Regions from separate parts of the Mesorhizobium yinganensis genome, predicted to be linked through region 2. Evidence: predicted binding sites of a transcription regulator. Region 2 holds the regulator's gene; each other region holds the start of a gene.
What was found. Region 2 encodes LexA, which represses DNA repair genes until DNA is damaged. Its sites were predicted from a motif close to TGTTCNNNNTGTGTTCNG; they were not measured.
Positions count from the first base shown of each region.

Region 1: a site for LexA is predicted at 2,115-2,132, ahead of ssb (single-stranded DNA-binding protein). Genes of this name have one in related genera too.
Region 3: a site for LexA is predicted at 1,474-1,491, ahead of ABMA59_RS06425 (PA0069 family radical SAM protein). Genes of this name have one in related genera too.

Region 1 covers NZ_JBEBMH010000010.1:73,060-76,333, forward strand. The annotation lists gene ABMA59_RS18930 (MarC family protein) at 1-401, shown strand, start outside; gene ABMA59_RS18935 (serine hydrolase domain-containing protein) at 510-1,388, opposite strand; gene ssb (single-stranded DNA-binding protein) at 1,483-1,995, opposite strand; gene ABMA59_RS18945 (hypothetical protein) at 2,199-2,468, shown strand; gene ABMA59_RS18950 (DUF7986 domain-containing protein) at 2,614-3,274, opposite strand, start outside.
Region 2 covers NZ_JBEBMH010000027.1:75,533-78,806, forward strand. The annotation lists gene ABMA59_RS29940 (ABC transporter ATP-binding protein) at 1-666, shown strand, start outside; gene ABMA59_RS29945 (ABC transporter ATP-binding protein) at 663-1,451, shown strand; gene lexA (transcriptional repressor LexA) at 1,629-2,345, shown strand; gene ABMA59_RS29955 (ComEC/Rec2 family competence protein) at 2,339-3,274, opposite strand, start outside.
Region 3 covers NZ_JBEBMH010000002.1:569,558-572,831, reverse strand. The annotation lists gene ABMA59_RS06425 (PA0069 family radical SAM protein) at 245-1,399, opposite strand; gene ABMA59_RS06420 (glycosyltransferase) at 1,649-2,161, shown strand; gene moaB (molybdenum cofactor biosynthesis protein B) at 2,190-2,735, opposite strand; gene ABMA59_RS06410 (4-(cytidine 5'-diphospho)-2-C-methyl-D-erythritol kinase) at 2,738-3,274, opposite strand, start outside.

The DNA of each region.
Region 1 (3,274 bases), on a different contig from region 2:
TCGCCGGCGGCCTGCTGCTTTTCTACATTGCCTTCGAGATGGTGTTCGAGCGGCGCCAGGACCGGAAGGAAAAAAGCGCCGACATGGCGATCACCAAGGACCAGATCCAGGACATCGCCGCCTTCCCCCTCGCCATCCCGCTGATTGCCGGGCCGGGCGCGATCTCGGCCACGGTGCTGCTTTCCAGCAGTTTTCAGGGGATTGCCGCGAAATCGGCATTGGTCGGCATCATCCTGGTCTGCATGGGGCTTACCTATCTCGTCTTCGTGCTCGCCGAACGTGTCGACCGCTTTCTCGGCCAGACCGGCCGCACCATCCTGACCCGCCTGCTCGGCGTCATTCTCGCAGCGCTGGCGGTCCAGTTCGTCGCCGACGGCATCAAGGCGCTGATGGCGGCGTGAGAGCTCTCTTCGTCCTCTCCATAGCGGTACAAAAAATGGGCCGAAAAGGCCGAGGCCGATAACGCGCAGGCGGAAACGCCCGCGCGCCGGAAACAGCCAGACGCGATTTCACTTCATCGTCCCAACCGCAAGGCGCAGCAGTTCGCCCATGCGCTCGTGGCTGATGCCGTGGTCGACGCGGGCGGCGCGGTGGACGACGACGAGGTCCATTTCCGGCACGACGATGACGTACTGTCCACCGAAGCCGCTGGCATAGAACACCGGCGCATGAAGGCTGAGCCTGTCGCCCGGCGCGTCGGCCTCGGCCGTCCACCACAGATAGCCGTAGCCTCGCCCGCCCCCGAGATCGGTATGCGCGCGCGTGCTGTCCCGCACCCAATCTGCCGGGACGATCTGCCTTCCCTGCCAACGCCCTGCCTCGAGATACAGCACGCCGACCCGAGCCAGGTCGCGAGCCGAAAGGCGCAGCTTGTAGACAGGATGGACCGATTCCGGCCCGTGCTGGTGATAGCAGTCGGCGGCCGAAAAGTCCTGCATGCCAAGCGGCACCGCCAGCCTCGAATAGAGGACGTCGAACACTGACTGTCCGGACCGCTGCTCGAGGATCGAGCCGAGCACGTTGAAGTCCCAATTGTTGTAGAACCAGGCCGCACCGGGCAGAGAGGAGCCGCGCTCCGGCCGGCCGTGTGCCGTGTCGTAGACCGAAGGATGATAGACTCCGGAACGCGCCGCGAGCAGGTGCCGTACGGTTGCCCGCCGCTCTCCGCGGGTCAGGCCGCCGACATCGTCGATGCCGAAATCCTCGAGCGTCGCATCGAGATTGAGCGTGCCTTCCCCCGCGAGGATTCCGTAGAGCGCACTGATCAAACTCTTGCGGACGGACGCGACGCTCGTGTTCAGGTCGACGCGGCCCCACTCGAACACCGTGCGGCCACGACGCACGACCATCATCGCCGTCGATCCACCCCGCACCAGTTCGGCGGGCAAGATTGCCTGCAGATCGGACGATACGCGGGACACCGGCCTTACGCGCCCTTTATCGTTTTCTCCTCAAAGGAGAAGATGCTGGAAGGACCGCGCCTCAGAACGGTATCTCGTCGTCCAAATCGCGGGACGAACCGCCGCCGCCGCCGCGCGAACCACCGCCGCCGCGCCCGCCGCCATAGTCATCCCCAGGGGCGGACTGACCGAAATCCGAGCGCCCGCCGCCACCGCCATATCCGACCTGGTCTCCCCCTTGGCCTCGCGTGTCCAGCATCTGCAGTTCGCCCCGGAATTTCTGCAGGACGACCTCGGTCGTGTAGCGGTCCTGGCCGCTTTGGTCCTGCCATTTGCGGGTCTGCAACTGACCCTCGACATAGACCTTCATGCCCTTCTTCAGATACTGCTCCGCCACCTTCGCCAGATTGTCGTTGAAGACGACGATGTTATGCCACTCGGTCTTTTCCTTGCGCTCGCCGGAATTCTTGTCGCGCCAGGTCTCCGAGGTGGCGATGCGGAAGCTGACGACCGGATCGCCCGAGTTCAGCCGGCGAATCTCAGGGTCGGCGCCGAGATTGCCCACCAGAATGACCTTGTTCACGCTACCCGCCATCACACTTCTCCGCGCTTGTCCTAAGTTTGGCTGTCCGTAAGCTCGTCCGCATCCTAGCCCATCGACGCGCACGGCGCGGCGCTCGACGGAAATTCAGGCGGCCTGTCCACAATTTGTTTTGTACTTGTTTTGTTCGCAGGAGGCCAGCGAAAAATGTCAGGAGGCTCACCCGCTCGCGTTTTGCTTTCGCCGGCATCGCTCCTATGATCGGCAAGATGATCCTCGCTCGTCTCCCTGTGGCCGCCCTGCTCGTGACCTCATCCGCCGCGCCGGCGTTCGCCGACCAGCAGCCCCGGACGACACTCCCCGGCGTCGAGCGGCCTGAGCCGATCGTCAAGCCGCTCGCCGAGCCGCTGGAACCGGCGTCCAAGAACGGTGACGGCTTCGTGCGAATGGGCAAGTGGGACGTAAAGATTTCCGGCTATGTCAGGGTCGACATACGCGCCGGCACGCTGCCGGCACAGTCGCGCTGACGTTGCTGCCGGGGACACGTTGAACCCGAGCCGCCGCACGCTTCTCCCGCTGTTGGGGGTTCGCAGTTCTCCGGCCCAATTCACGCAGGCGCATGACTGCTTCCCTGAAGGTCAAGTTGTGAAAGAAGGCGTCAGCCCGAAACGCTTACCGATCATCCTCCTGCGCAGCGGCGAGTTCCTCCGGGCTGTGAACCTCGGTGTGGGGCTGCCCGATTTGCCCCTTGAGAACCGATTTCAGCATGAGCTTGGCGCGGTCCGCCCTCTGCTTGGAATTGGCGGACAGAACCAGCATATCCGGCGTCAGTTCGACCGTGGCGAAAACCGGCGTGCCATCCTCGAGCTCGATATGCAGCCGTTCATCCTGAACCCGGGCGTACTTATCCGACGGTCCAGCGGGCACCGAAACACTCTCCGCCGGTTCCGTCCAGTTCCACAGGCCCTCTTCCTGCGCCAGCAGTTCGGGGATTTGCTCCAGGCGCCGGGCTATCGCGTCGGCCGTGGCTCCGGGCGTAAGTGGATAGGAGATCGTATGGAATGAAAGCTCCTCGCCGTCGCTGTTGAAGCGCGGCGGCGGCACCTTGTCGATCCTGCCGTTCAGCATGTCCTCCAGCCAGATCGCGGTGAACGCCGGCGCCGAGCCATGCAGGAAGATCGTTTCGGCGAGCTCGGGAAAATCGATGCCCGCCATATCGTCCTCCGTCGGCACTTCCTGCTTCGACACCTCCTCGCCGATCCTCTTCATCGGATCCGAGATTGCCTTGACCACTTCGGCATAGGCCGCCTCGCTGAACGTTGTCAGTCCGCCG
Region 2 (3,274 bases):
GTGCCGTCGCCCGGCCGGGTCAGCGCCGACCGGCTTTCCTTCGTGGGCATGGACCTGCTCAAGGTGCCCGAAAAAGAGATGCCGAAGATCCGCGGCAAGCGCATCTCCATGGTGCTTCAGGATCCCAAATTTTCGCTCAATCCGGTGATGACGGTCGGCCAGCAGATCGAGGAGGCGTTTCGGCTGCATGTCGCCAGGGATCGCGCGCTTGCCCGCGCGAAAAGTATCGAGGCGCTGAAAGCGGTCAAAATCCGCGACCCGGAGGCCGTCTATCACCTTTATCCGCACCAGCTTTCCGGCGGCATGGGCCAGCGCGTGATGATCGCGATGATGCTCATTCCAGAGCCGCAACTGCTGATCGCCGACGAGCCGACCTCGGCGCTTGACGTGACCGTGCAGCTCCAGGTTCTGGCAATTCTGGACGACCTGGTTCGCGAGCGCGGCATGAGCCTGATCCTGATCAGCCACGACCTCGGCATGGTCTCGGCCTTCTGCGACCGTGTGATGATCATGTATGCCGGCAAGGTGGTCGAAACCGTCAAGGCGAGCGAACTGCATCAGGTCCAGCATCCCTACGCAAAGGGCCTGCTCGCTTCCTCGCCGCGCCTCGGCGACGACCGGCCGGAACTGCCCGTCCTGCAACGCGATGCGAGCTGGGCAAGATGACCGCGCCGATGATCGAGATCGACGGACTAGGCATCAGCTTCGGCAAGGGCGCGCGGCGGCTCAACGCAGTCCGCGATGTGTCGCTATCCATCGCCGAAGGCGAGGCGTTCGGGCTGGTTGGCGAGTCCGGATCAGGCAAGTCGACCGTGTTGAACGCAGTCGCCGGCCTTATCGGCGACTATTCCGGAACGATCCGCATTGGTGGAGCCGTTGTCTCGCTTTCGCGCAGCCATGCGCAGCGACGGCTGATCCAGATGGTTTTCCAGGACCCCTACGGCTCGCTCCACCCGCGCCATACCGTCGATAAGATACTGTCGGAGCCGGCCCGCATCCACGGGCTGACCAACGTGGAGAAACGTGTCGAGCGCGCGCTGGCCGATGTCGGGTTGAAACCCGAACATCGCTTCCGCTTCCCGCACCAGCTCTCCGGCGGCCAGCGCCAGCGCGTGGCGATCGCCCGCGCCATTGTCCTGGAGCCCCGCGTTCTTCTCCTCGACGAGCCGACCTCCGCGCTGGACGTCTCGGTGCAGGCGGAAGTGCTCAACCTGCTCCGTCGCCTGCGGCGCGAGCGCGGCTTCACCACCATCATGGTCAGCCACAATCTGGCGGTGGTTTCCTACATGTGCGGTCGTCTGGCGGTGATGAATCGCGGCCGCATTCTGGAGACGCTGGCCAGCGCCGACCTTGCCGCCGGACGGTTCGACCATGCCTATACGCGGCAACTGTTCCGGGCCAGTTCCGGCTACGACCGGGAGCTGCTGCAAGATCTCTGGGAAGAGGCCTGAAATCCACGGTCTTCTCGGAGGCAACCGGCCAAGTCTCGAGAGAGTCAGCGCTGGCGCTCGATTTTGATATCTTGGTTGCCCGCCTCTTAACCCGATATTTAACGGTTGCGGAACACAACTGGAACAGATAGTGTTTTGTTCTGGTTTTGTTTTGGTGCGATTCTTGACGGGGCCGAGATGCTGACACGCAAGCAACACGAACTCCTGCTATTCATTCATGAGAGACTGAAGGAGTCCGGCATTCCGCCGTCCTTCGACGAGATGAAGGAAGCCCTTGATCTGGCGTCGAAATCCGGCATCCACCGGCTGATTACGGCGCTGGAGGAACGCGGTTTCATTCGCCGGCTGCCGAACCGGGCGCGGGCGCTGGAAGTGCTTCGCCTGCCCGATTCGATTGCTCCCGGCCTCAACTCGGCAAAGAAATTTTCGCCGAGCGTCATCGAAGGCAGTCTCGGCAAGCGTCCGGCCGAACCTTCGCGTGCGCCAGTCGCGAGCAATGACGAGGCAGGTTCGGGAATTGCGATACCGGTCATGGGCCGGATCGCGGCGGGCGTGCCGATCGATGCTATCCAGCACCGGACGCATTCCATATCGGTGCCGCCCGAAATGTTGTCCGCAGGCGATCATTACGCGCTGGAGGTCAGGGGCGACTCGATGATCGAGGCCGGCATTCTTGACGGCGACACGGTGATCATCCGCAATGCCAACACGGCCACACCCGGAGAGATCGTCGTCGCGCTGGTTGACGACCAGGAGGCGACGCTGAAGCGTTTTCGCCGAAAAGGCGCCTCCATCGCGCTCGAAGCCGCCAATCCCGCCTACGAGACGCGCATTTACGGTCCGGACCGGGTCCGTGTGCAAGGCAAGCTTGTCGGCTTGATCCGTCGCTACTGATTTTCCGGGGGCGCCGGGACCGCCGGCTTGCGCTGGTAGGGCGGCAGTCCCCGAGACTCGCGCGAGAATGCGCGGTTGCCATGCCAAGGACGATCCGGCGTTGCGATGGCGAAATGCACCTCGGCGGTGCCATCGCTGCCCGAAGGCAGATACACCGCGGCGCTGCCATTCCGAGCAAGCGCGCGCTTCGTGACCACCGCGACGGCTGGGTTGGCGCATTTGAGCGGAATGGTCGCATCGTCGAGAATTATGACGCCGGCAAAGGAACAGGCGATCCGTGCCTCCTCGGGATCGGTTGTATGGATGATCGCGGCGCCGGATGGATGCCAGCCGACGCAGGTTATGTCATCGCAGAGGAAGGCGCTGGATGAATCATCCGTCGGTTGCTGGCCGGGTGAAGAATTCATGAACTCACCCTCATTGTGGACTTCAGTAGAGGCCACCTTCTGTACAGAAGGAAGTCCATCGGATGCGCCGCGGGTGCGGTTGAGTCCATGGTTGGTGCCTTCTTTGCTTCCGACACCTGCGACGATGCTTTCAGCGGACGCCATCGGCGGATTCAGGCCGAAATCATTCGCCGGCTTATGAATTCCGTCCGCCTGGAGCGTTCGTTTCCAGTTCTCGGCCGTGAAGACATTCGGCCGAGGCCGATTCACCGCCATCAGGCCCTCGCCGGTCAGAAATCCGACCAGCCGGCCGTCCTCGGATACCAACACGTCGGGGGTGCGCGTCGCGCCCAACATCAACAATCCGGCGAGCGCGAAAGGCAGTGCGAAAAGCCTCAGCCACGTCGTCGTCACGGTCGCCACGATCAGGGCGATGGTCAGAAGAACCACGGATTTTCCCGATATCAGCCCCACCGCATCGACCGGTGAGCGAGCGGAAAACCATCTCGCGACTTCGATCATCGCCGTGATCCCCTTGCCCAT
Region 3 (3,274 bases), on a different contig from region 2:
GCGCCTCCGGGCAGGGGCGGCCCGGGGACTGGAAGAGGCAGTAGGGCAGTAGGGCAGTAGGGCAGTAGGGCAGTAGGGCAGTAGGGCAGTAGGGCAGTAGGAATGGCCGTTCCGTGCATTCATTTTAAGATTTGTGTCGAGCGAAGGTCGCTGCCCATCTGTTGATCGTCTCGAATGGTCGCGCTCTCTTTCTACTGCCCTACTGCCCTACTGCCCTACTGCCGACTGCCCATTGCCGACTGCCTCACAACAACATCAATTGCTCCGTCCGTTTCTCCGTCCCCTTGAACAGATCCGTCCGCAGCCGCGTCCGTTCCTGGTTGAGACCGAGTTTCTTGGCGGCGATCTCGAAGCGCCGGCCGATCTGCCAGGCGTAGGGACCCGAGCCTTTCATGCGTTTTCCCCATTCCGAATCATAATCCTTGCCGTCGCGCATCGAGCGGATCAGCGACATCACGTGGCGGTAGCGGTCGGGATAATGGCGCAGCAGCCAGTCCTTGAAGATCGGACTGACTTCCAGCGGCAGCCGCAGGATGACATAGCCCGCCTCGCGCGCTCCGACACTCGCCGCGGAATCGAGGATGCGCTCGATCTCATGGTCGTTGAGACCGGGAACGATCGGCGCCACCATCACCGAGACCGGGATGCCCGCGTCGTTCAGCATCCGCAGGGCCTCCAGTCGTTTGGTCGGCGTCGAGGCGCGCGGCTCCATGGTGCGCGCCAGCATGCGGTCGAGGCTGGTCACTGACAGCGCCACCTTGGCGAGCCCTCTCTCCGCCATGCGCGCAAGAATGTCGATGTCCCGCGTCACCAGCGCAGATTTGGTCACGATGCCAACGGGGTGGCCGAATGCCTCCAGCACTTCGAGCACCTCCCGCATGATGCGGTATTTCTTCTCGATCGGCTGGTACGGATCGGTGTTGGTGCCGATTGCGATGGTGCGCGGTTGGTAGCCTTCCTTCGAAAGCTCCTTTTCCAGCAGCCGCGCCGCATCCGGCTTGGCGAACAGCTTCGATTCGAAATCCAGGCCCGGCGACAAGCCCATGAAACTGTGCGTCGGCCGTGCGAAGCAGTAGACGCAGCCATGCTCGCAGCCGCGATAGGGGTTGATCGACCGGTCGAAGGAGATGTCGGGCGAGGTGTTGCGGGTGATGATGGTGCGCGGCCGTTCCACCTGCACCTCGGTCTTGAACGGCGGCAATTCCTCCAGCGATTCCCAGCCGTCGTCGAAGACATGACGGCTTACCGGCTCGAACCGGCCGGACGGATTGACCCCGGCGCCGCGGCCGCGCCGCCGTTCCCCGTCGATCCGCACGCCGCTTTCCTCGATCATCGCATTGGCCATTTCCGACCTTCCGCTCCCAAAGGCGGCAATGTCGGCGCGCACGATCTGTTCCATCCTGGCGCGTTCCCAAGGGGTTTCGGAGCTATGTCGAATCGGGGCGTTCATGAAACTATTCCTATTTGCTCATTTGGAACAAATCAAGAACTTTTCTGCTTCTCGCCTCGCTCGGCGGCGTGCTGCGCATTTCACTCCCGCCACGTCCTGCCAATAGGGGTGCGATGCCGAGAGCCGGCTGAGCCTGGGAAACGGCCGGTTGCGCGCCATGCTGGCATTTCGCTTCGCGACCCGCTATTCGGCTAAGCAATGCTCACCGTGCTCATCGAGACCAGGAACGACGAGGAGGCCTTGGCGCGCACGCTGGCGTCGCTGGTCGGCGCGGCGGTGGAGGGTGTGGTGCGCGACGTGATCGTCTGCGACCGCGGCTCGACCGACCAGACGCACCGGGTCGCCGACCATGCCGGCTGCCACTATGTCGCCGACGGCGGCATCGCAGCGGGCATCCGTCAGGCCAAGGGGGAATGGCTGTTGATGCTCGAGCCGGGCGCGCGCCTGGTCGACGGCTGGACCGAGGCGGTCATCGGCCACATTGCCAAAGTGTCGATGCCGGCCCGCTTCTCGCGCAGCCGTGCCGACCGCAAGCCGCTTTTTTCACGCATTTTCTCGGCTCCAACGGCGCTGGCGGAGGGCCTCGTCATCCGCAAGGGCCAGGCAATGGCGCTTGCGAAGTCCGCGCAGAGTGCCGAGGCGATCGCGCGCGGGCTGGCGTCGCGGCGGCTGGATGCGGAGATCCGGGTCGCCGAGCCTCGGCGGAACTGATAAGTGTGCTCTGCCTGCGGGCCGGCCGTCAGGATTTGCCGCCCCGCTTCAAATGCTCGTCCAGCCGCGGCATGATCTCCACGAAATTGCAGGGCATGTGCCGGTAGTCGAACTGAGCTTTCAAGATGCCGTCCCAGGCGTCGCGGCAGGCGCCGGGCGAGCCCGGCAGCACGAAGACGAAGGTGGCGTTGACGACGCCGCCGGTCGCCCGCGACTGGATCGTCGACGTGCCGATCTTGTCGTAGGAAATGCGGTGGAAAACTTCGGAAAAGCCGTCCATGCGCTTTTCGAAGATCGGCTCCAGCGCTTCCGGCGTCACGTCGCGGCCGGTAAAGCCAGTGCCGCCTGTGGTGATCACCACGTCGATCTTTTCATCACGCGACCATCCCAGCACCTTCTCGCGGATTTTGTCCTTGTCGTCCGTGACGATGGCGCGGTCTGCCAGCACATGGCCGGCCTCGGCGATGCGGTCGGCGAGTGTCTGGCCGGATTTGTCGTCGGCCAGCGTGCGCGTGTCGGACACGGTGAGCACTGCGATGCCGACGGGGATGAAGGGGCGGTCGCTTGGCGCCATGCCTAATGCTCCTTCTGCCGCGGAGCCGAGGCTGTGGTCTCGGTCGCGACGACGAACCAGCCGGGATGGGCCGCGGAAATCGCTTGGGCCCCTTGTTCAGCGCAAGCGCGGTCCTTGAAAAGGCCAAAGCATGTTGCGCCGGACCCTGACATCCGTGCGAAGGCGGCGCCTGTACCGTCAAGCGCTTCGAGCGCATCGCCGATCGTCGGTGCGAGGTTTTTGGCCGGCGCCATCAGGTCATTGCGGGTCGCGGCCAGCCAGCCGGCGAGGGCGGCCGTGTCCGGATTCTTGGGTAGGGGCGGAAGCGGCGGGTTCTCCCGCCTTGCCAGCGCGGCGAAAACCTGCGGCGTGCCGATGGCGACGCGCGGATTGACCAGCACCAGCGCCAGCGACGGAAATTTCTCCACCGGCTCAACGATCTCGCCAATGCCGCGCGCGACCAGCGGCCGCGCATGCAGGCACATCGGTACGTCTGCGCCCAGCGCCAATCCGATGCGCGCGAGCGCGTCCGCTTCGATATCGACTTTCCAGTATCGAAC